Regions from separate parts of the Roseateles sp. T103 genome, predicted to be linked through region 1. Evidence: predicted binding sites of a transcription regulator. Region 1 holds the regulator's gene; each other region holds the start of a gene.
The links. Region 1 encodes FliA, which starts transcription of late flagellar genes. Its sites were predicted from a motif close to CTAAAGTTTNNNNNNNNNNNGCCGNTA; they were not measured.

Region 2: the regulator FliA is predicted to act here: its motif matches at 4,584-4,610, upstream of fliS (flagellar export chaperone FliS).
Region 3: the regulator FliA is predicted to act here: its motif matches at 1,807-1,833, upstream of AC2EBS_RS17875 (flagellin domain-containing protein).

The regions. Positions count from the first base shown of each region.
Region 1 covers NZ_JBXVVS010000001.1:1,440,472-1,447,131, forward strand. The annotation lists gene AC2EBS_RS06380 (GGDEF domain-containing protein) at 1-353, shown strand, start outside; gene AC2EBS_RS06385 (methyl-accepting chemotaxis protein) at 495-1,745, opposite strand; gene AC2EBS_RS06390 (RNA polymerase sigma factor FliA) at 1,910-2,623, opposite strand; gene AC2EBS_RS06395 (MinD/ParA family ATP-binding protein) at 2,644-3,450, opposite strand; gene flhF (flagellar biosynthesis GTPase FlhF) at 3,468-5,081, opposite strand; gene flhA (flagellar biosynthesis protein FlhA) at 5,078-6,660, opposite strand, start outside.
Region 2 covers NZ_JBXVVS010000008.1:8,305-14,964, reverse strand. The annotation lists gene fliG (flagellar motor switch protein FliG) at 1-140, opposite strand, end outside; gene fliF (flagellar basal-body MS-ring/collar protein FliF) at 176-1,846, opposite strand; gene fliE (flagellar hook-basal body complex protein FliE) at 2,117-2,443, shown strand; gene AC2EBS_RS17905 (pilus assembly FimT family protein) at 2,462-2,968, opposite strand; gene AC2EBS_RS17900 (flagellar brake protein) at 2,973-3,725, opposite strand; gene AC2EBS_RS17895 (flagellar protein FliT) at 3,777-4,076, opposite strand; gene fliS (flagellar export chaperone FliS) at 4,118-4,546, opposite strand; gene fliD (flagellar filament capping protein FliD) at 4,732-6,168, opposite strand; gene AC2EBS_RS17880 (flagellin N-terminal helical domain-containing protein) at 6,302-6,660, opposite strand, start outside.
Region 3 covers NZ_JBXVVS010000008.1:1,629-8,288, reverse strand. The annotation lists gene AC2EBS_RS17880 (flagellin N-terminal helical domain-containing protein) at 1-528, opposite strand, end outside; gene AC2EBS_RS17875 (flagellin domain-containing protein) at 734-1,585, opposite strand; gene AC2EBS_RS17870 (flagellin N-terminal helical domain-containing protein) at 1,965-2,813, opposite strand; gene AC2EBS_RS17865 (hypothetical protein) at 3,548-4,087, shown strand; gene AC2EBS_RS17860 (O-linked N-acetylglucosamine transferase, SPINDLY family protein) at 4,273-6,129, opposite strand; gene AC2EBS_RS17855 (class I SAM-dependent methyltransferase) at 6,126-6,660, opposite strand, start outside.

The DNA.
Region 1 (6,660 bases):
TCAACGACACGCTGGGCCATGCCGCTGGCGACGAGGCGCTGAAGTCGCTGGCTGCGCGCGTGACACAGATGCTGCGCCCCGGCGACATGGTGGCGCGCTATGGCGGCGAGGAGTTCGTGCTGATGCTGCCGGCCACGCCGCTGGACGAAGCGCAGTCGGTGCTGACACGGCTGCAGCGCTCGCTGTCGGCGGCGCTGTTCATGCACGAGGGCAAGGACGTGTTCGTCACCTTCTCTGCTGGGGTCACGCTCTATCGGCCGGGCGAGACGCTGGAGCAGGCACTGGACCGCGCCGATGTGGCCCTGTACGAGGCCAAGCACACGGGGAAGAACAAGGCGTGCGTGGCGCCTTGAGCTTGTTGTGTTCTTCCGCTTGGGTGGGTCTTGGTGCCGCTGATCGGGCTTGATCACTTTGTGAGAGCGCGCCGGGATTTCGCCCCGGCGCGCTTCATCCAGCACTCAAACCGAGCACCAAACGACCACGCCGACAAGCGATCAGAACTTGAACGCGATGCGCAACCCGCCCCAGTGCCGGCCGCCGACCATGATCGGCGCCGAGGCCTCCTTGAGCAGCACGAACTTGCCGCCGCCCATGTCGCGCCGGTAGGTTTGCAGCAGAAAAGGCCGCTGGTTGCGCGCCGAAGCCAGGCCGGTGCGGTCGTTGAAGATGCGACGGTAGCGGCTGTTCGCGGTGTTCCACACCACGTCGCCAGCCCGCTGCGGGTGGCAATAGGCACGGTTGTGCGTGGGCACATAGCCGTTGCGATCGACCGCGATGCAGAACACCACCTTGTCACTGAGCGTCAGCACCTTCTCCTGAACCTGCGGGAAGAGGCGATCGGCAAGCTCGACGAAGGCAGTCTGGTACTGCTGCGGATTGGTGCCCTGCATCGGGCGGTAGTTCTCGTCGAAGAGCTGCTCCAGCCGGATCTGACCCTGGGCGACGGCGGATTCCAGCAATGCGGCAATCTCGCCGGCAGCCTGCTGCGCCATGCGCAGGAAAGGCGAGTCCTCCACCTCGACGCCGGACTCGGCGATCTGCTCGATCAACTCCTCGGACAGCTTGAGAAAGCGATCGCTGCAAGCGAAGGCCGTGCCCAGGCCGCTGATGACCTGACGCACCTCGGACTCCAGCGCGGCGGCGCGCTCGTTGAGACTGGCACTGGTGGCGCGGCTCTGCTCGGCGGACGCCGCAATCAGCCGTACGTCGTCTTCGACCGCAGCGAAGGCCGTGTGAATGCTGCTCTTGGAGCTGCCTGCTCCCTGCCCGTCGCTGCGCAGTTCGCGGCTGAAGGCATCGACGCGCGTGTCCAGCGCCTTCACCGAGGCCACGATGGCCTTGGACGAGGCCTCGACCTTGGCGGAAAGGTCCTTCACCGCGTCGGCAACCACGCCGAAGCCGCGGCCAGCCTCGCCGGCACGCTTGGCCTCGACCGAGGCGTTGAAGGCCACGAGCCGGGTCTGCAGCGCGATCTGCGTGATCGCAGCGGCAGCCTCGGACACTTCGCGCAGTGTCTGCACGATGCCGCCGACTTCGCTGCCGACGTTGTCCAGCGCACCACGCGCGGTGGCCACGGCCTCGCGCGTCTTGCCGGTGGCCGCACCGATGGACTGCTGGGCCCGCTGCACCTCGGACAGCTGCTCGGCCAGCGCATGCATGGCCTGCCCCTGGGATTCGACGGCTTTCTGGGTATCTTCGAGAACGCCGCGCACCTCGGCCGCATCTCGGCCGAGCGTGGACACCATGCGCGACAGTGTCTTGACGGTATTGAGTGCTGTGCTGTCCGCCTCCGCCCGGCTTGTGGTCGGCGGCGTGCGGACGGGCCCCTCTGGGCCGCGACGGCGCAAGAAGCTATCAAGCATGGGATTGTTTGTCTCCTGTGCAGCTCTTATGGCTGCTACTGGTGGCCTCACCAGTCGCGAAGCTTAACTCTCAATCTCGCGATGGCTTGACTGTGCAATTGACAAACCCGTGACTCTGTCACTTTTAGCACAGCGGCAATCTCTTTCAGGTTCATGTCATGTTCGTAATACATGGACATGACGTACTGCTCGCGCTCGGGCAGGTTCTTGATCGCCGCGACCAGCGCTTGGCGCATGCGATGGTCCTGCAGCAGCGCCATGGGGTTGGCGCCGTCGTCAGCCACATGGCGGTCGAGATAGTCCTCGTCGCCATCGTCGCCGCTCATGTCCTCCAGGAACACCAGCTGCGTGCCGCGCACCTTGGACAGCAGGTCCTGATACTCAACGAGACTGATGCCCATTTCCTTGGCGATCTCGCTCTCCTGCGGCGGACGGCCCAGGCGCTGCTCGAGCTTGTGCACGGCCGTCTCGATCTCGCGCTGCTGGCGGCGCGTGCCGCGGCTCATCCAGTCTCCCCCGCGCAACTCGTCGAGCATCGCGCCGCGGATGCGCTGGGTGGCAAAGGTTTCGAACTGCACGCCCTGCGTTGCATCGAAGCGTGCCAGCGCATCGGTCAGGCCGATCAGGCCGACCTGGATCAGGTCGTCCAGCTCCACATTGGCCGGCAGCTTGGCGATCATCTGATGCGCGAGTCGTCGCACCAGCGGGCTGTGCTGGCGGATCAGCGAGGAATTGTCGAGGCGACCTTTGGCGGTGTACATGATCGGCTCCAGCGGCTTGATCAGAGGGCGGCGGCAGCGTGGTGGCGGCTCGGCAGCGGGCGCAGCGGCATCGCGTCAGCGGGCGCTTCGAACATCGCTCCGGGCGGCGCCGCCATCAGCAGCTCGCGCGCCAGGTAGCGCAGCTCGGGCGCCATCGGCGCAGAGGCCGGCTGGCGCGGGTCCATGCAGGCCCAGTCACGTAGCACGGCGCCGAGGAAGCCTTCGGCGCAGCTGCTGAGCTGCTGGGCGATGCGTTCGGCCAGGCGCAGCTGCGGCGGGCAGGCCAGCAGCAGGCTGTAGACCATCAGCCCGGCGCGCTGCGTCAGCCACTTCATGCCGGCATAGGCATGGGTGACGCTCTGCACATCGGTGTCGGCCAGCAGCACCGGACGCAGTTCGCGGCTGGCGACCATGCGTGCCAGCTCGGCAGCGCCGGCATGCAGCAGCACCACATCGGCCTGCGGCGCGGCATCGGCGACCACCTCAAGGAACTGCGCGGCCGAGCCATTGGCATTGATATGGCGCAGCGGCAGGCCGCGTGCGGCGAGATACGAGACATGCTCGGACAGCGGCTCCACGCAGGCGGCCAGATCGACCTGGGCCAGCTCGGAAGGCTGCGGCGACATCTCGCCGGCATCAACGACCAGCGTGTGCAGGCCCAGCTCGGCGAATGCAGCGCACAGACCTTCGAGCAGCACGCCGGCGCTCAGCACATGCGGGTTGCTCAGCACCGGGATGAAGCGCACGCGCGAGCTGGCGAAGAGGCGGCGCAGACCGTCGGCCTGGTCCTGCACGCGGGGGTTGTAGCGATTGAGGTCGCGCATCATGGTGTCGATCTGTCGTTTCAGTGCGCGCCCAGTGCCGAAGGCTGGGCCACAGCCAGCGCAGGTCCGCCGGCGAAGATCAGGTTGATGTCCGAGCTGTCCATGCGCCAGGCTGGCGTCGCGGCGCTGCGCAGCGCGCGCTGCACCAGGGCCGGGGCCGACAGGCGGTGCCAGTCCTCGGGCACGCGCTGGCCGTTGGTGACGCCCAGCACCTTGAGCTTGTGGCGGATCACGCAGTCCAGCGCCGGGGCGAGCTTTACCGCCTCGTCGATCTTCGACAGCACCACGCCCATGCACTCGCTGCCGCGCCAGGCCATCGCCACGTCCTCGATGGTCTCGCCCTGCTGGGCGGCATCGAGCACCAGGATCTTGCGCAGGCTGGGGTGGCGCAGCATGTCGAGCAGCTCGCCGGTGCGGCTGTCGCGCTGCGCCATGCCGGCGGTGTCGATCAGCACCATCTTCTTGGCCGACAGCAGGTCCAGCAGGTCTTCCAACGAGGTGCGGTCGTGGGCGGTATGCACCGGCACGCCGAGGATGCGGCCGTAGGCGCGCAGTTGCTCATGGGCGCCGACGCGGTAGGCGTCCAGCGTGATCAGTCCCAGCTGGCCGGCACCATACTTGGTGGCAAAGGCTGCAGCGATCTTGGCCGTGGTGGTGGTCTTGCCGACCCCGGTGGAGCCGATCAAGGCCAGCACACCGCCCTGGTCTTCCAGTGCGGGCTCGGCCTCACCGGTAAGCAGGTTGCGCGCCAGCACATTGGCCGCCCAGGCGGTCTCGTCGGTGGCCATCTGCTTGTAGTCGGCCGGCAGGCTCTCGGCCAGCTTGCGCACCAGCGCGGGCGAGAAGCCAACCTCCAGCAGCTTTTGCGTCAGGCGGGCCTGGGCCGGCTGGCGTTGCAGCTTCTCCATGAAGGCCAGCGCGCCGAAGCGTTCCTCGATCAGGCCCTTCATCGAGCGCAGTTCGTTGATCATGTCCTGCTGCTCGCGACGGCTGGCGGCCAGCGCCAAATCGGGCAGCGGCGCGGCCGCCTGCGCCACGCGGATCTCGTCGCGCAGCACTGGCGGCACCGGGCGCGGAGCGGCGGCAGGTGCCGGCTGGCTGGTCGGGCGGCGCGGCGCCATCGCGGCCATCGCGGCCTCGGCGCGCTGCTTGCGCATGGCGGACAGCGAGGCCACGCCCTCGGCCGTCTGCGGCTCGGGCTTGGCGAAGCTGGGCTCTTCCAGCAGCGGATCGGTGCGACCCTGCAGTTCGGCCTGGCGGCGCTTGAGCATGCGCTCGCGCACATAGTCCTGGAAGGACAGCGTGCTCATCGCCAGCTGCTGCACGTCCTGATCGACGCCGGGCTCTGCACCCATCTGCGGCATCTGACGTGCGGCACGTTCGGCCAGACGGCTGCTGCCGCCCTGCGGCGCACTGGCAGCCGGACGGGCCTGCACGCGGCTGGGCGCGCTGACCTTGGGCGCCTGCGCGGCGACCTTTTCGATCTGGGCCATGCCCTCGGGCGCCATCGCCAGCACTTCCACGCCTTCGGCGCAGGGCTTGTTCGACAGCACGACGGCGTCGTCGCCAAAGGCCTGGCGGACCAGGGCCATCGCCTCGCGGTTGGTGCGGGCGGTGAAGCGCTTCACGTTCATGCTGTGCCTCCGATGATCGAGCCGATCCGGATGGTGTGGGTTTCAGGAATTTCGCTGTGTGCCAGCACCTTCAGGCGCGGTGCGGCACGCTTGAGCAGACGGGCCATTGGCGCGCGGATCACGTCGGGTACCAACAGGCAGGCCGGCACGCCGCGGTCTTCCTGCGACTGGCTCTGTTCGGCGGCGCTGCGGGCCAGCGTGTCGGCCACGCCGGGGTCCAGCGCTGCGCCATGGGGGGAATTCAGCGCCTGGGTGACCAGACGCTCGAGCTCGGGCTCCAGCGCGATCACATCCAGCTCCTTCACCGGGCCGTAGATCTGCTGGACGATGGCCGGCGCGATATGGGTGCGGATGCGGCGGGCCAGCTCGGCCGGGTCGGAAACCACGGCGGCGTTCTCGGAGATCGACTCGACGATGGAACGCATGTCGCGGATGTGCACGCCCTCCTCCAGCAGGAACTGGAGCGTGCGTTGCAGTGTGGCGATGCCGACCATCTTGGGTATCACGTCTTCGATCAGTTGAGGTGCCTGCTTGGTGATGTGTTCCACCAGCTGCTGAACCTCCACCCGGCCCAGGAGACGGGCCGCGTGGACTTGCATCAAGTGTGAAAGATGGGTGGCAATGACGGTCGAACAATCAACCACGGTAAATCCGGCCATTTGGGCCATATCCCGCTGGCGCTCCTCGATCCACACCGCCGGCAGGCCGAAGGCCGGATCGGTGGTGGCGGTGCCGATGAGCTTCTGGGTGGCATGTCCGGGGTTGATCGCCAGCCACATGCCCGGATAGGCCTCGGCCTCGCCGATCACTGCGCCGCGCAGCGTGATGCGGTACTGGCTGGGGCGCAGGTCCAGGTTGTCGCGGATGTGCACCGGCGGCGGCAGGAAGCCCACCTCCTGGGCGAACTTGCGCCGCACACCCTTGATGCGCGAGAGCAAATCGCCCTCCTTGTTCTTGTCCACCAGCGTGATCAGCCGGTAGCCGACTTCCAGGCCCAGCGTGTCCACCGGCACCAGATCGTCCCAGCTGGCCTCGACGTTGGCCTCGGGCGCGGCGGTGGGCAGCGGCGGCGCCTTGGCCGCCGCTTCGGCCGCCTGCTGGCGACGGCGCAGCCACCAGGCGGCATAGCCCAGAGCCGAGGCGATGCTCAGGAAGATCAGGTTGGGCATGCCCGGGATCAGGCCCAGCAGGCCGATCACACCGGCCGTGATGGCCAGCGCCTTGGCGGAGCCAAAGACCTGGCGACCGATCATCGAGCCGACATCCTTGTCCTTGCCGACGCGCGACACCACCATGGCCGCAGCGACCGAGATCAGCAGCGCCGGGATCTGCGCCACCAGCGCATCGCCGATGGCCAGCAGGATGTAGGAGTCGGCCGCCTGGCTCGCGGTGAGGCCGTGCTGGGCCACGCCGATGATGAAGCCGCCGACGATATTGATGACCAGGATCAGGATGCCGGCGATCGCATCGCCGCGCACGAACTTGCTGGCACCGTCCATCGAGCCGAAGAAGTCCGCTTCGTCGCTCAGCTCGGCGCGGCGGCGCTTGGCTTCCTTCTCGTCGATCAGGCCGGCGTTCA
Region 2 (6,660 bases), on a different contig from region 1:
GGGACGACCTTGAGTTTGGCGATGGTCTCGCCGAGCTTCTGCACCTCCTTGGGCTGCAGATGCTTGAAGACCTCGGAGGCCTCTTCCTCGCCGAGCGACATCAGCAGGATGGCGGCGTCTTCGACTCCCTTGTCGTCCATGATGGTGTTTCTCTGCTGAGATTGGGGACGTTGGATCAGGCGGATTCGCCGTTGATCCAGTCACGCATGATGTTGGCCACGGCCAGCGGGTTTTCCTTGGCCAGGATGCGGGCGCGCTCGAGCTTGTCGTTGACCCCCGGGGCCTCCAGGGCCGGCAACTCGGCGATCGGCAGTTCGTTGGCCTCGTCGACGACGGCGTTGAGCTGGGCTTCGGGTTCGGGCTCGGGCGGACGGGCGGCAAGCAGCGCCGGACGGATGAAGCCGAACACCGCGATCAGCGCCACGACGACCAGCGCCAGCGGCACGGCCGCGGTGCGCAGCAAATCGGTGAACCAGGGCTCGCGCCACAGCGGAACTTCGACGGTCTCGGGCTTCTCGATCACGAAGGGCGCGCTGACCAGCTTGATCGAGTCGCCGCGCTCCTGGCTGTAGCCCACCGCTTCGCGCACCAGCTCGGTCAGCTTGTCGAGCTCGGCCTGCGGCAGCGGCTGCGTGCTGGTCTTGCCCTTGGCGTCGGTGACGCTGCGGTGGTTGATCACCACCGCGGCATTGAGGCGCCGCACGCTGCCCACGGCGTTGCGCGTCACCCGCACCGTCTTGTCGATCTCGTAGTTCGTCACCGCCTCGCGGCGCGAGCTGTTGCTGCCGGCGCCGCCCTGGGCGGGCTGCAGCTGCTGGGCCGGACCGTTGATGGGCGCGGTCGCCGGCACCGGCGGCTGGTTGCCGGCAGCGCCGGGCACGCCGCTGGGCAGGGCCGGCGTGCCATTGATCGATTCCTGCGTCTGCTGGCTGCGGATCGCCGCGGTCGCATTGGCGCCCTGGTTGGGCTTGTACTCCTCGGCGGTGGACTCGACCTGCGAGAAGTCCAGATCGGCGCTGACCGTGGCACGCAGGTTCTCGCGGCCGACCACCGGTTCGAGCAGCTCGTAGATGCGCTTGTTCAGGTTGGCTTCGATCTGCTGCTTGTACTGCAGCTGCTGGCTGTCCAGACCGGAGCTGTTGTCGCCGGTGTTGGAGAGCAGGGCGCCGGTGGAGTCGACCACGCTGACTGCCTTGGGATTGAGCTCGGGCACGGAGGCCGAGACCAGATGCACGATGCCGGCCACCTGCGCGCGGTCCAGCGTGCGGCCGCCGCGCAGCGTCAGCATCACCGAGGCGCTGGGCTTCTGCTGCTCGCGGAAGAAGCCGTTCTGCTGCGGCATGGCCAGGTGCACGCGCGCGTCGGCCACGTCGGCCAGTGCGGTGATGGTGCGGGTGAGCTCGCCCTCCAGCGCGCGCTGGAAGTTCAGTCGCTCGTTGAACTGCGTCTGGCCGATGGAGGTCTTGTCCATCAGCTCGAAGCCCACGGTGCTGCCTTTGGGCAGGCCGGCCGACGCCAGCTTCATGCGCACGTCGTAGACCTGGTTGGCCGGCACGAGGATGGTGCCGCCCGGCTCATGGCGATAGGGCACATTCATCTGCGCCAGCTGGGCGATCACGGCGCCGCCGTCCTTGTCGGACAGGCCGGTGAAGACCGGTCGGTAGTCGCCCTTGGAACCCATCAGCGACATCGCCAGCACCACGGCGGCCAGCGCGGCCAGACCGATGCCGAGACCGACCTTGCTGCGCATCGGCAAGGCCGCCAGGCGGGCGCCAAAGCCCTGCGGCTGGGCGGCGACGGGCTCGACCAGGGCGGTGGGGGCGGGTGAGGCGATGGCGTTGTCCATGGGGCAGCGTTGTTCTTGCGGCGGGTTATCCGGGCTTCGCGTCCGGTGCCTCTGCGGTCAGTTCGTGCAATGCCTCACGGGCATCGCCACTTTCGGCACCGATGCGACGGATTATTCGGATTCCCCCCCTCAAGAAAGCCTGGAACAGGCCGATGAAGCGAGCGCAGTTCCTCCCTTGGTCCACGCCGCGTCTGCGTAGCATTGCCATGCCTGAAGCGGCCCTGTGCGTGAACGATGTCACAGCCGGTCGCGTCGCCCGGAGTGCTCAGCATGGACCTCAAGCTCAAGCCTTTTGATTTCGCCCAGGCCGCCGCGCGAGCCGGCTTGGCCGTCAACGGCCAGCCTTTGGCCAAGCGCAGCGAGGCTGTCGCCGGCGCGAGCTTCGGCGATGCGATGAGCCAGGCGATGAAGGCGGTCAGTGCGCAGCAGCGCGAGGCGCAGCGGCTGCAGCGCGAGGTGCAGCTGGACAATCCCACCGTCAGCCTCGAGGAGACGATGGTGGCGATGCAGAAGGCGCAGATCGGCTTCCAGGCCACGCTGCAGGTGCGCAACCGCCTGGTGTCCGCCTACTCCGAAATCATGAACATGCAGGTGTAAGAAGGCCTGCTGGCGGGCTCAGCAGCTCGACGGCCTGGGCGCGTCCGGCCCGCACAGCTGGGTGCGGCCGAGCACGCTGGAGCGCACCTGCAACTGGTGGCCCGCGCGGGTGGCAAAGGCGGTCTCGCCGGCGGCGAGCAGTCGTCCTGCACCGGGCTCGAAACTCAGCGCCTCGCCGGCGCGCGTCATCTGCACCCGTGGATAGTCGGCCGCACGGCCGACACTGATGTTGCAGGCCGGCACCCCGCTGCCGCAGTCGCAGGGCTGGCCCTGGCTGATGCCCCAGCACCAGTCAGGCCCGGCGCGGAAGCTGGCATGGAGCGCCTGGCCGCGCACGCTGGCCTCGCGCGCATGGCGCAGTTCCTGCGCCAGCTGCTCGCCGGCGGCGCGCAGTTGCTGGCGCGCGAGAAAGTCTGCGAAGCTGGGCACCCCCAAGGCCAGCAACACGCCCAGCACGGCCAGCACGAAGGCCACTTCGAGCAGCGTGTAGCCGCGCGTCCGGCGTGCTGCCAGGCTGCGCCCCATGACGCTAGCCCTTCTTGCGCAGCAGACGCTGGCGGCGTTGGGTCAGGTCGATGAAGGACTGCAACTCGCGCTCGGCGCCGGCCGGCAGGCTGGCGAAGGCGCAGCCCAGTCGGGTGCCGGGCGGCCCGTCGGTGTTGTCTGCCGCATGCTGCAGCGACAGCGTTGCCTCGAAGTGCGTGTCGCGCTCAAGTTCCACGCGCACGCCCGCCAGCGTGAGCCCGGCGGCCAGCGGCGGCAGCCCGGGTGGCAGCAGCAAGGCCAGACCCGTCACGCTGAGGTCCAGCACGCGCAGATCCAGAGGCATCTCCGGCCACTGCGGATGCTGCAGTCGCACGCGTGGGTAGTTGCTGCCCAGCGGCTGGACGCGGAAGGCCTGGCGGCGCTGGAAGCGATACAGCATCGGCGGCAGCGGGCAACGCAGCGTGGCCTGGCCGTCGCCCTTCACCAGCGTGAGGCCGGCCAGTTCGAACTCGATGCGGATGCTGTCCTGATAGGCCACGGCCAGCACCTCGTCGCTGGCCTGCAGCGCTGCGAGTGCGACGTCCTGTGCGGCCACGGCAAAGCACAGGCCGCCGTGCTCGGGCGCGATGTCGACCAGCGGCGCGCGCAGCGTGATGCCCTGTGGCGTGGACAGCTGCACCGGCACCGCTGCGTCCTTGAGCTGGCGCAGCAAGGCGACGAGCTCCGTGCCGTTGTCGACGCGGAACTCGCTGGGGTCGGCGCTGGGGTCGCCTGGCAAGGTGAGAGAGCTGCTCATGAGACGGGGGCTGCCTGGCCGACCGCGTCCGGCCGGCACGGCACAGAGGCTTCAGTGCACCATGGAGCTGCGGCCGCCCAGCAGATGATTCAGGTCTTCCAGCCAGGGTTCGGCGAGGTGGCGGATCTCCGCGTCGTTGAGCAGGATGCGCTGCATGATGCGCGTCTTCAGCTTGGTCTCGTCGGGTGCCAGCTGGCGCTGCGATGCCGCGTGCTTGAGCTGCGAGATCAGCAGCACGCAGGCGCCCTCGAGCTTGACGACCTCGTCCCAGTTACCGGCGCGGGCAGCGGCCAGCATCTCGGTGCTGGCCTGTTCGATGGCTTCGTAATAGCTGAGCAGGTTCGTGTTCATGGGACGGTCCGCTGGGTTGTCGTAGTTCGTCGGGGTGGCGTTCATGCCGCCTTGGCCTCGGCTTGCTGGCCGATCGCGTGCCAGGCTTCGCGCACCGGCTGCAGCAGCCGCTGGCATTCCTCGATTGCCGCGGTGTCGGAATGCAGGTTTGCGTAGGTCAGCCGCCTGCACATATAGCTGTACAGATCGTGCAGGTCGCGGGCGATGTCGCCCGCGTCCATCTGCAGCGCAGCCTTCAGGCCTTCGTCAAGGATGCGCACCGCGCGGCTGAGCGCGCGCGCCTTGAGCTCGATATTGCCGGCAGCCAGCGCGCCCAGGGCCTGGTTCATCGCGTCGGAGGCGCCGTCGAAAAGCAGGGCGACGAGCCGGTGCGGGCTGGCAGTCAGCACATCGGTCTCGAGTCCGACCTTGCTGTAGAGGTTGCTGGCGCGCTGGCCGCGGGCTGCGAAAGGGGAGGCGTTGCCGTACATCTCTTGGTCTCGGTGATGGGGGGCGTGTTGAGATGTTCTTCGGCTGTGGCGTCCCGAACTTGAGAGCCAGCGCCGGCAAAAGCGCTGCCTCATGTAAGCAGCTGTACCCCTGACTGCCGGCGCGCCATGCAAAAGGGCCCGCCGAGGCGGGCCCTGGCGCGGGCCGAGTCGAGGCGGCGCGGCGCTCAGCTGCTGCTGCTCTTGCTCAGCATGGCCATCTGCTGGCTCACATAGCTGGACAGGCCGCTGAGCTTGCCCATCTGCGCATCCAGTGACTGGTACTGGGCGCGGAGCCGCTTTTCCACCAGCGTGAGGCGGTTCTCCATCATCTCCTGGCGCTTGCCGTTGGCGCTGATGCTGCTCTGCAGCGAGGACTGCTTGTTCGATACCCGTCCGTCGGTCGACAGCGCCCCGTCGATGAACTCGCGCAGACGCTGGCTGAAGCCGTTGTTGCGCGGGTCGCTGCTGTCCAGCCCCTTGAAGAAGTTCTTCAGATCCTCGGGGTTGTCCAGCGCGGTGTTCAACTTGCTGGCATTTACCGTCAGCGTGCCGGTCGAACCTGGGTTGAGGCCGATGTCGGCCAGGCGGGCGAATGCGCCGCCCAACGAGGTGCTGCCGCCGGCAATGCCGCGCAGCATGCCCTGCAGCGCAACCACCGTGGAGTCGCCCTGCAGCGTGCCGGCGGTCTTGCTGTCGGCGTCGTACTTGGTCTGCTCGCGCATCAGGTTGATGACCGCGTTGTAGGCGTCGGAGAAGGCGGTCACCGCCGTCTTGATCGCCTCCTTGTCCTGGGCGATGTTCAGTGTCGCCGGGCTGCTGGTCGTCGCGAGCAGGTTGATGGTGAGGCCGTCCATGGCCTTGCTCAAGGTATTGCTCTCGGAGACGATGTCGATGCCGTTGATGTTGGCCTGCGCATTGGTGGCGGCAGCCTTGAGCGTCATTGAGCCGACGCCGGCCGAGGGGTCGTAGGCCAGGGCAGACAGGCCGGCGGCGTCGGCACCATTGCCATCGGCGTCCGAGACGGAGACGCGAAAGCCATTGCTCTCGCCCGTCTCTCTGGAGCGCAGCACCAGGCGCGAGCCGCTGGCGTCGTTGACGATGGAGGCGACCACACCGGCGCCGGCCGCATTGATCTTGTCGCGGATCGCGCTCGGGGAGTCGGCGCCCGCCGCGATGTCGATGGTGACGGCAGTCGCGCCCTCCTTAGCAGTGAATCCGCCATCGCTGCCCCAGCTGCCCAACTCGATGGTCAGACTGCCGGCGCCGACACCGGTGCTGGGCAGCACCGCGCTGGCCAGCGATTGCGCCGCGGCCAGCTGGTTGACCTGCACCGCGACTGTGCCGGCACTGGCGGCGCTGGAGGCGCTGACGGTGAGGGCGCTGCTGTTGGAGGAGCTGGCCTTGGTCGGCGCCCAGAGGTCCACCGAGTTGAGCTTGGATGCGGCATCGCGCAGAGAGGACAGAGCGCTCTGCAGCTTGCCCCAGGCCGAAAGCTGGGTCTTGAGCTTGTCGGTGCGCGTCAGGAGCTGGTCGATCGGCGTGCGCTCGACCTGCACCAGCTTGCTGACGATGGACTCGACATCGAGGCCGCTGCCGATGCCGGTGGAAGAAATGGATGGCACTGCTTTGCTCCTTGATGGGCCTTGCGGCCCACATCGACCCTATCGGCCGCTCGCGCAGAAACTGAAGGCCGTGCAGCGCGGGGCTGGACGGCCTTGGGGCGGGGACTGCGCCTGCGGGCGCCTTCGCTCGGGCTCAGCCCTTGAGCAGCGACAGCACCTGCTGCGGCAGCTGGTTGGCCTGCGCCACCATGGCATTGCCGGCCTGCTGCAGGATCTGCGCGCGGCTGAGGTTCGAGGTCTCGGCGGCGAAGTCGGCATCCATGATGCGGCTGCGTGCCGCGCTCTGGTTCTCCACCGAGATCTGCAGGTTCGAGATCACTGCGTCGAAGCGCGACTGCACGGCACCGAAGGTGGCGCGGGTGTTGTTGATCGTCGTCAGCGCGTCGTCGATGTCATCCATCACCTTGGCCAGACCGGTGGCATCGGTCGGCGTGGGCCGCGGCGTGGACGAGGGCGTGCCAGCAGGGGTCAGCGCACCGATCGACACCGGCG
Region 3 (6,660 bases), on a different contig from region 1:
GATGGCGCCGATGGTGGCGTCGTTGGGCAGGTCCAGCGGCGGGATGTCGATGGTGTCCCAGGACGAGGTGTTGGCGCCGATCTGGTAGGTCTGCGGCAGGCCGCTCGCGTCCGACAGGATGGGCTTGCCGTTGAAGGAGGTCGCACCCATGATGCGGGTGATCTCGCCGGCGAGCTGCTGGAACTCCTTGTCCAGCGAGTCCTTGTCCGAGTCGCTGTTGGTGGCGTTGCGGGCCTGGACGGTCAGCTCACGCATGCGCTGCAGCGCGTCGCTGATCTTGCCTAAAGCGCCTTCGGCCGTCTGCGCCAGCGAAATGCCGTCGTTGGCATTGCGCATCGCCACGGTCATGCCGCGCACCTGGGTGTTCATGCGCTCGGCAATGGCCAGACCGGCGGCGTCGTCCTTGGCAGAGTTGACGCGCAGGCCCGAAGACAGTCGCTGCATCGAGACCGCGAGCGATCCCTGCGACATGTTCAGATTGCGTTGCGCGTTCAGCGACGCAATATTGGTGTTGATGGTCTGGGGCATCTCAGCACTCCTGAATGTTCCGTTCGGCGGGCAGATTTACACCTGACCGATGGAACGCATTCTGCGAGTGCGGCAGCCCCGTCAAAAGCCCGATTAAGCGGCCAAACCACGGCCAATACGGAAACCAGTGCGAAGGCCAGGCGCGAGCCTTGCGGCCCGGGCCTGGTGCGCAGCCGGCGGTGTGCCGGCTATGGTTTCGCCCTGATTACTGCAGCAGCTTGAGCACCTGCTGCGGCATCTGGTTGGCCTGCGAGATCATCGCGGTGCCGGCCTGCTGCAGGATCTGCGCACGGCTGAGGTTGGCGGTCTCGGATGCGAAGTCGGCATCCATGATCCGGCTGCGCGCGGCGCTCTGGTTCTCGATGGCGATGTTCAGGTTCGAGATCACCGCATCGAATCGGTTCTGCGCCGCACCGAGCACGGCACGCTGGCCGTTGACGGTGTTGATGGCGGTATCGATGTTGTCGATGATGGTGCCCAGGCTGGCGGCCGTCGAGGTGTTGTCGAACACCGCGATGGCGGAGTCGGTCACGTTGGTCAGCGTCGTGTCGGCCGTCATGTCGGTGGTGACCACGTCCACCACGTCGTTGGCCGTCGTGTTGGCGCCGATCTGGAAGGTCTGCGTGCCTGAACCAGAGCCGGCCAGGATGGCCTTGCCGTTGAAGGTGGTGCCGGCGGTGACGCGGGTGATTTCCTTCTGCAGCTCGATGAACTCCTTGCCCAGCGAGTCCAGGTCGCTGGTGGTGTTGGTGGCGTTGCGGCCCTGCACGGCCAGCTCACGCATGCGCTGCAGCGCGTCGCCCACCTTGGCCAGCGCGCCTTCTGCGGTCTGCGCCAGCGAGATGCCGTCGTTGGCGTTGCGGACGGCCACCGTCATGCCGCGCACCTGGGTGTTCATGCGCTCGGCAATGGCCAGGCCGGCGGCGTCGTCCTTGGCGGAGTTGACGCGCAAACCCGAAGACAGTCGCTGCATCGAGGTCGAGAGCGAGCTCTGCGACATCGCGGTATTGCGCTGGGCGTTCAGGGAGGCGAGATTGGTATTGATGATCGCGGGCATGATGTCAGTCCTTTCGGTATCCAGAGTTCCGGTTCGTTCCGGTCTGTACGGTCGATAACACGAATGCCCTTGCGGGCAGTCTTGCCTGCGAGGCTGCAGCGTCGCCGCCTGGCCTCGCGCCGTCCGCGTCCTGCCTAACTCGATGGCTTAATGCCTCGGTCGGGCCGGCTGACCGGACTACGCAGTCCTCAAAACAACTATTTGGGACCCGTTGGATGTGTTATCGACGACACCTGCTTGGACTTGAGGGCTCCTGCGCGATCGGCGCCGTTCCCGGGTTTGGGAACGGCGCTCTCAGGGTGCTTGAGCTGGCGGACTGACGTTGTCCGCGGCAATCAATTCAGCTGTCGTCAGGGCCAGCTGCTGGGCTGGCCCAGCGTCATCGAAGCAGCGACAGGACGTTCTGCGGTTGTTGATTCGCCTGAGCGATCATCGCAGTACCGGCCTGTTGCAGGATCTGTGCACGACTGAGGTTGGCGGTCTCGGCGGCGAAGTCGGCATCCATGATGCGGCTGCGCGCGGCGGTCTGGTTCTCCAGCGAGATCTGCAGGTTGGAGATCACCGCATCGAAGCGGTTCTGCGAGGCACCCAGCACGGCGCGCTCGGAGTTGACCGTATCGATGGCCAGGTCGATGTTGTTGATGATCGTGCCCAGCGAGGCCGAAGTGGCGGTGTTGTCGAAGGTCGCGATCGACGCATCGGTCACGTTGGTGATCGTCGTCTCGGTGGTCATGTTCTTCGTCGCCACGTCGACCACGTCGTTGGCCGTCGTGTTGGCGCCGATCTGGAAGGTCTGCGTGCCCGAGGCGCCGGCCAGGATGGCGCGGCCGTTGAAGGTCGTGCCGGCGGTAACGCGGCTGATTTCCTTCTGCAGTTCCTGGAACTCCTTGCCCAGCGAGTCCAGATCGCTGGTCGTGTTGGTGGCGTTGCGGCCCTGCACGGCCAGTTCACGCATGCGCTGCAGCGCGTCGCCGACCTTGGCCAGTGCGCCTTCGGCGGTCTGCGCCAGCGAGATGCCGTCGTTGGCATTGCGGATGGCCACCGCCATGCCGCGCACCTGGGTGTTCATGCGCTCGGCGATCGCGAGGCCGGCGGCATCGTCCTTGGAGGAATTGACACGCAGGCCCGAGGACAGGCGCTGCATCGCCGTGCTCAGCGCGGCTTGCGAGGTGTTGATATTGCGCTGAGCGGTCAGCGAGTTGATGTTGGTGTTGATGATGGCGGGCATGTTGCGCTCCTGTTTCAGCTACTAAGACTTCCGGCTGTGCGCCTGGCTTGCGACCAGACGCTCAGTTCCGACGTGAATCGGGCGCCTCGGAGAGACCCCCTTTTGGTGCTACAGGCGACCTTGCGGCCGGATGAGCACCGTCGGGAAGGCAGGACCCTGCAATGCGACGCCCCTGTTCGGGATGCCCCCTCGGCCTGTCAACCTGACCACGCGTCTGTTTCCAGACCCGTTGGAATGGGTATCGGACAGCGCCAAGCAGAACTTAAGCGCTGTTTGTCAATAGGCTCGATCTTCCGAAAAGCGGCTGGGTTTCCCGGTCTGTTCCACAGATCGCTGCCGGGCTTGCGGGCCGGCGGCGACGGTGGGCGGTTCAGCGCCTGTTCGGGCGGGGTGCATCAATGTCTGGGGCGGCTGTCGGTCCTTCGGTCAGTCTTGTGTCGATGAGCTGAAACAGGCCGGTGCGACGGGGAGCGAATCCGTGGGCACCGGGCCATGTAGTGGTTTTCGGCGGTGTCGGCGTAGCACAGGCTTTGAGTCGCGGTGGCAAAGCGGTGCTTTTCTCCCGATTGGCGCGTGAACTAATCCCTAAAGTTCGCTGCACCGTGGTCGATACGCGCGCGCCGCGTGCATGCATGCACGCACGTTTGCAAATCCAGGCGACGGCCCTGCAGGACGCGAGCGTCCTGGGGCGGGTGCCCAGAGAGCAAGCAGCGCGCCACAATTTGGAGAGACTTATGCAAGTCATGACGCAAACAACGACAAGCACCGGCGCCAGTGGCGCGGCCCTGCTGTCGACCTCAACCCAGGCCAGCACTGCAGCGCCGATCAGCAGCGAGGCTGCCGCGCTGCTGCATGCCGCTCGCAATGCCGCCTTTGCCGAGGCCAGCCAGGGCCGGGTGGAGAACGGTCTGCAACTGCTGATGGACGCGCTGCACCACGAGCCGCAGAGTCATGACTTGCTCAGCGACATGGCGGCTCTACTGCTGGCCGCCGGTGCGCTGGAGAACGCGGTGGAGTTCGCGCGCATCGCGCTGGATGTGAATCCGCAGCACGGGCCCAGCCTGTACTCGCTCGGCTTCGCATTGGCCGGGCTTGGAGAGCATCAGCAGGCGCATGACGCGCTGTCCCGCATTGAGCAGGACAGCGAGGCGCTGCGCAGCCTGATGGCCGAGGCGCCTGATCTGCTGCCGCTGGTGAAGACCGAGCTGCAGCGCCTGCAGGCCAGTCTGGCCGAGCAGCAGGCTGCGGCGACGGCGCCCAGGCAAGCCGCTTGACGCGCGGCCGCCCGCGGCGGCGGCACGACGCCTGAACCATCGACACGGACCCCGCGACGCCGGGCGGCTGCATGCCGCGCCGGCGTCTTTGCTTTGCGCAGCGCTTGCGGTGGCTTGATAGCGAAGGGCGCTGGCCGGCCTCGCGCGAGCAGCTCTGGCAGACCGGCCTCCCAGGCCGGTGCGGATCAGCAGGTCACCGGCTCGGCGGCCAACGCCTGCGGCGGCTGGCCAGCTTCGACTCTGGACCACATGCGCAGGTACAGCGCTTCGAGCTCCTGCGCCAGGCGTCGTGCATCGTAGAGCGCGGCGATTCCCAGACCGAGCCGTGCGCGCAGGGCATGCAGTGCCCTGCGATCGCTGCCGAGCGCACAGGCAGCGTCGACATAGCTGCGTGCGTCGTGGCAGACCAGCTCGCCCAAGCCGGCGCTGTGCAGCAGGCTGGCTGCGACGCGGCCGGCGAAGGTTTTGCCCTGCAGCGTCAGCACCGGCACGCCGGCCCACAGCGCGTCGCTGCTGGTGGTGTGGCCATTGCAGGGCCAGCTGTCCAGCGCCAGATCGGCAGCACCCAGGCGCGCGAGGTGCTGTTGCATCGGGACCTTGGGTGCGAACACCAGCCGTTCGGGCGCGATGCCGCGGCGCTGGCCTTCGGCGCGCAGCCGCGCGTCGGCCTGTTCGCCGCCGCTGAGCTGCCACAGCACCGCCTGGGGCAGGCGGCGCAGGATCTCGGCCCAGGCGTCGAGCAGCGCGGGCGTGAGCTTGTAGACCGGGTTGGCGGCCAGCAACACCAGCGCATCGTCGGGCAGGCCCAGCGCGGCACGCGCCGGCACCGCAGCCTGGCGTTCGCGCCGGCCGTCGTTGGGCTGGTAGCAGCGCGGCAGCTGGGCGATCTGTTCGCTGTAGTGCGCGGCATGCGCAAGCGGCGTGACGATGGGGTCGCCGATGATGTAGTCGATCGCGTCCAGCCCGCTTGTGCCGGGAAAGCCTAGCCAGGCCGCCTGCACCGGCGCAGGGCGGCAGGCGAGGGCGGCCATGCGGCTGTCGGCGGTGTGGCCTTTCAGGTCGACGAGGATGTCCACCTCGGCGGCGCGTATCGCCTGCGCGGTGCCGAGCAGGTCAGCCTCGCGCAGATCGATGAACTGCTCGCAGGCGGCGGCGATGCGCTGGCGCAGCGCCGAGCCGTCGTCGGGACCGTGCGAGAACAGCAGCACCTCGAAGCGCTCGCGATCGCGGCATTCCAGCAGCTGCGCCAGCAGCGCCGCGGTGGCGTGATCGTGGAAGTCGGCCGACAGATAGCCGATGCGCAGCTTGCGGCCGGCCAATGGCTTGGGCTTCACCGGCGGCAGCTGCGGCAGTCCGCGGCTCAGGAAGCGGCTGCTGATGCGCGCCGCCTTCAGCATCTGCTGCGGATCGTGCGGCAGGCTGACCAGCGCGAAAGGCACGCAGAACTCGTCGTCGGCCTGCTCAGGCTTTGCCGCCAACGCGCGGCGCAGGCCCTGCGCGTCGGCATCGAACTGCTCCCACAGCAGCGCCTGCTGCTCGGCGTGCACGAGATAGGCGTGCGGCATCACATCGGCCGGGCGCAGCAGCGTGACGGTGCGGAAGCACTCGACTGCCTCGGCATGCATCTGCAGCGTCTGCAGCGCGAAGCCCAGCTGCAGATAGGCGTCCACGTCGTCGCTCTTCAGCGCCAGCGCCTGCATCAGCGCGCCGACGGCCGGCTCGGCAAAGCCGGCGCGGCGCAGCGCCTCCCCCAGCAGGCGCAGGCCCAGGTTGGAGCTGCCGACGGCGGGTACCGCCTGCAGCAGCGCGATGCTGTCGGCGTACTGCTGCAGCGCCAGCGTGGCCTGCGCGGCCAGCAGGGTGGCGGCGAGGTTCTGGCCGTCGATCTGCAGGGCACGCCTGGCTTCGTCCAGCGCCGCCTGGTGGCGGCCGGCGCGCGCGTGCGTCTGTGCCGCGAGCAGCAGCGCCTGCAGGGCAGGGGGGCGCTGCGCGGGTGGCGGCTGGCGCAGCAGCGGAGCGGCGCGCGATTTGAGTGCCTTCACTGCGGTGCGGCGTCGGCGCGGGTGGCCATGGCCAGCAGCGACATGCGATTGAAGAACCACAGACCCTGCACCTGCCAAGGCGTGTACTTGCGCAGCACGTTCGCCAGCGTGTAGGGCGTGTACCAGCAGTTGTGGTCCGGGTGCACGGCCTCGATGAAGGTCTGCGCGCCGGCGTTGTAGTCGAAGTGCCGGCGCATGCAGCTGTAGGCGTCGGGCACGGTGATGATGTACTCGCGTGCGCCGACGGCGTCGAGCTGCGCGAAGAAGCCCTGGATGTCGGGCACATGCTCCAGCACCTCGGGCACCAGCACCAGATCGTAGCCGCCGGGCAGCTCTTCCCAGCGCGAATACAGCCTGCCGCGCAGATGCGGCTGCATCTGCGCGAAGGCCTCGTCGTGGATGTCGAAGCCGTCCACGTCGCAGATCTTGTCCAGCTGCAGGTGCAGCGAGTGGTTCAGGTCGGTGATCGGCCAGTCCACGCAGCCCACATGCAGCACGCGCTTGCCGGCGCAGAGCTGGCTGAACACGTCC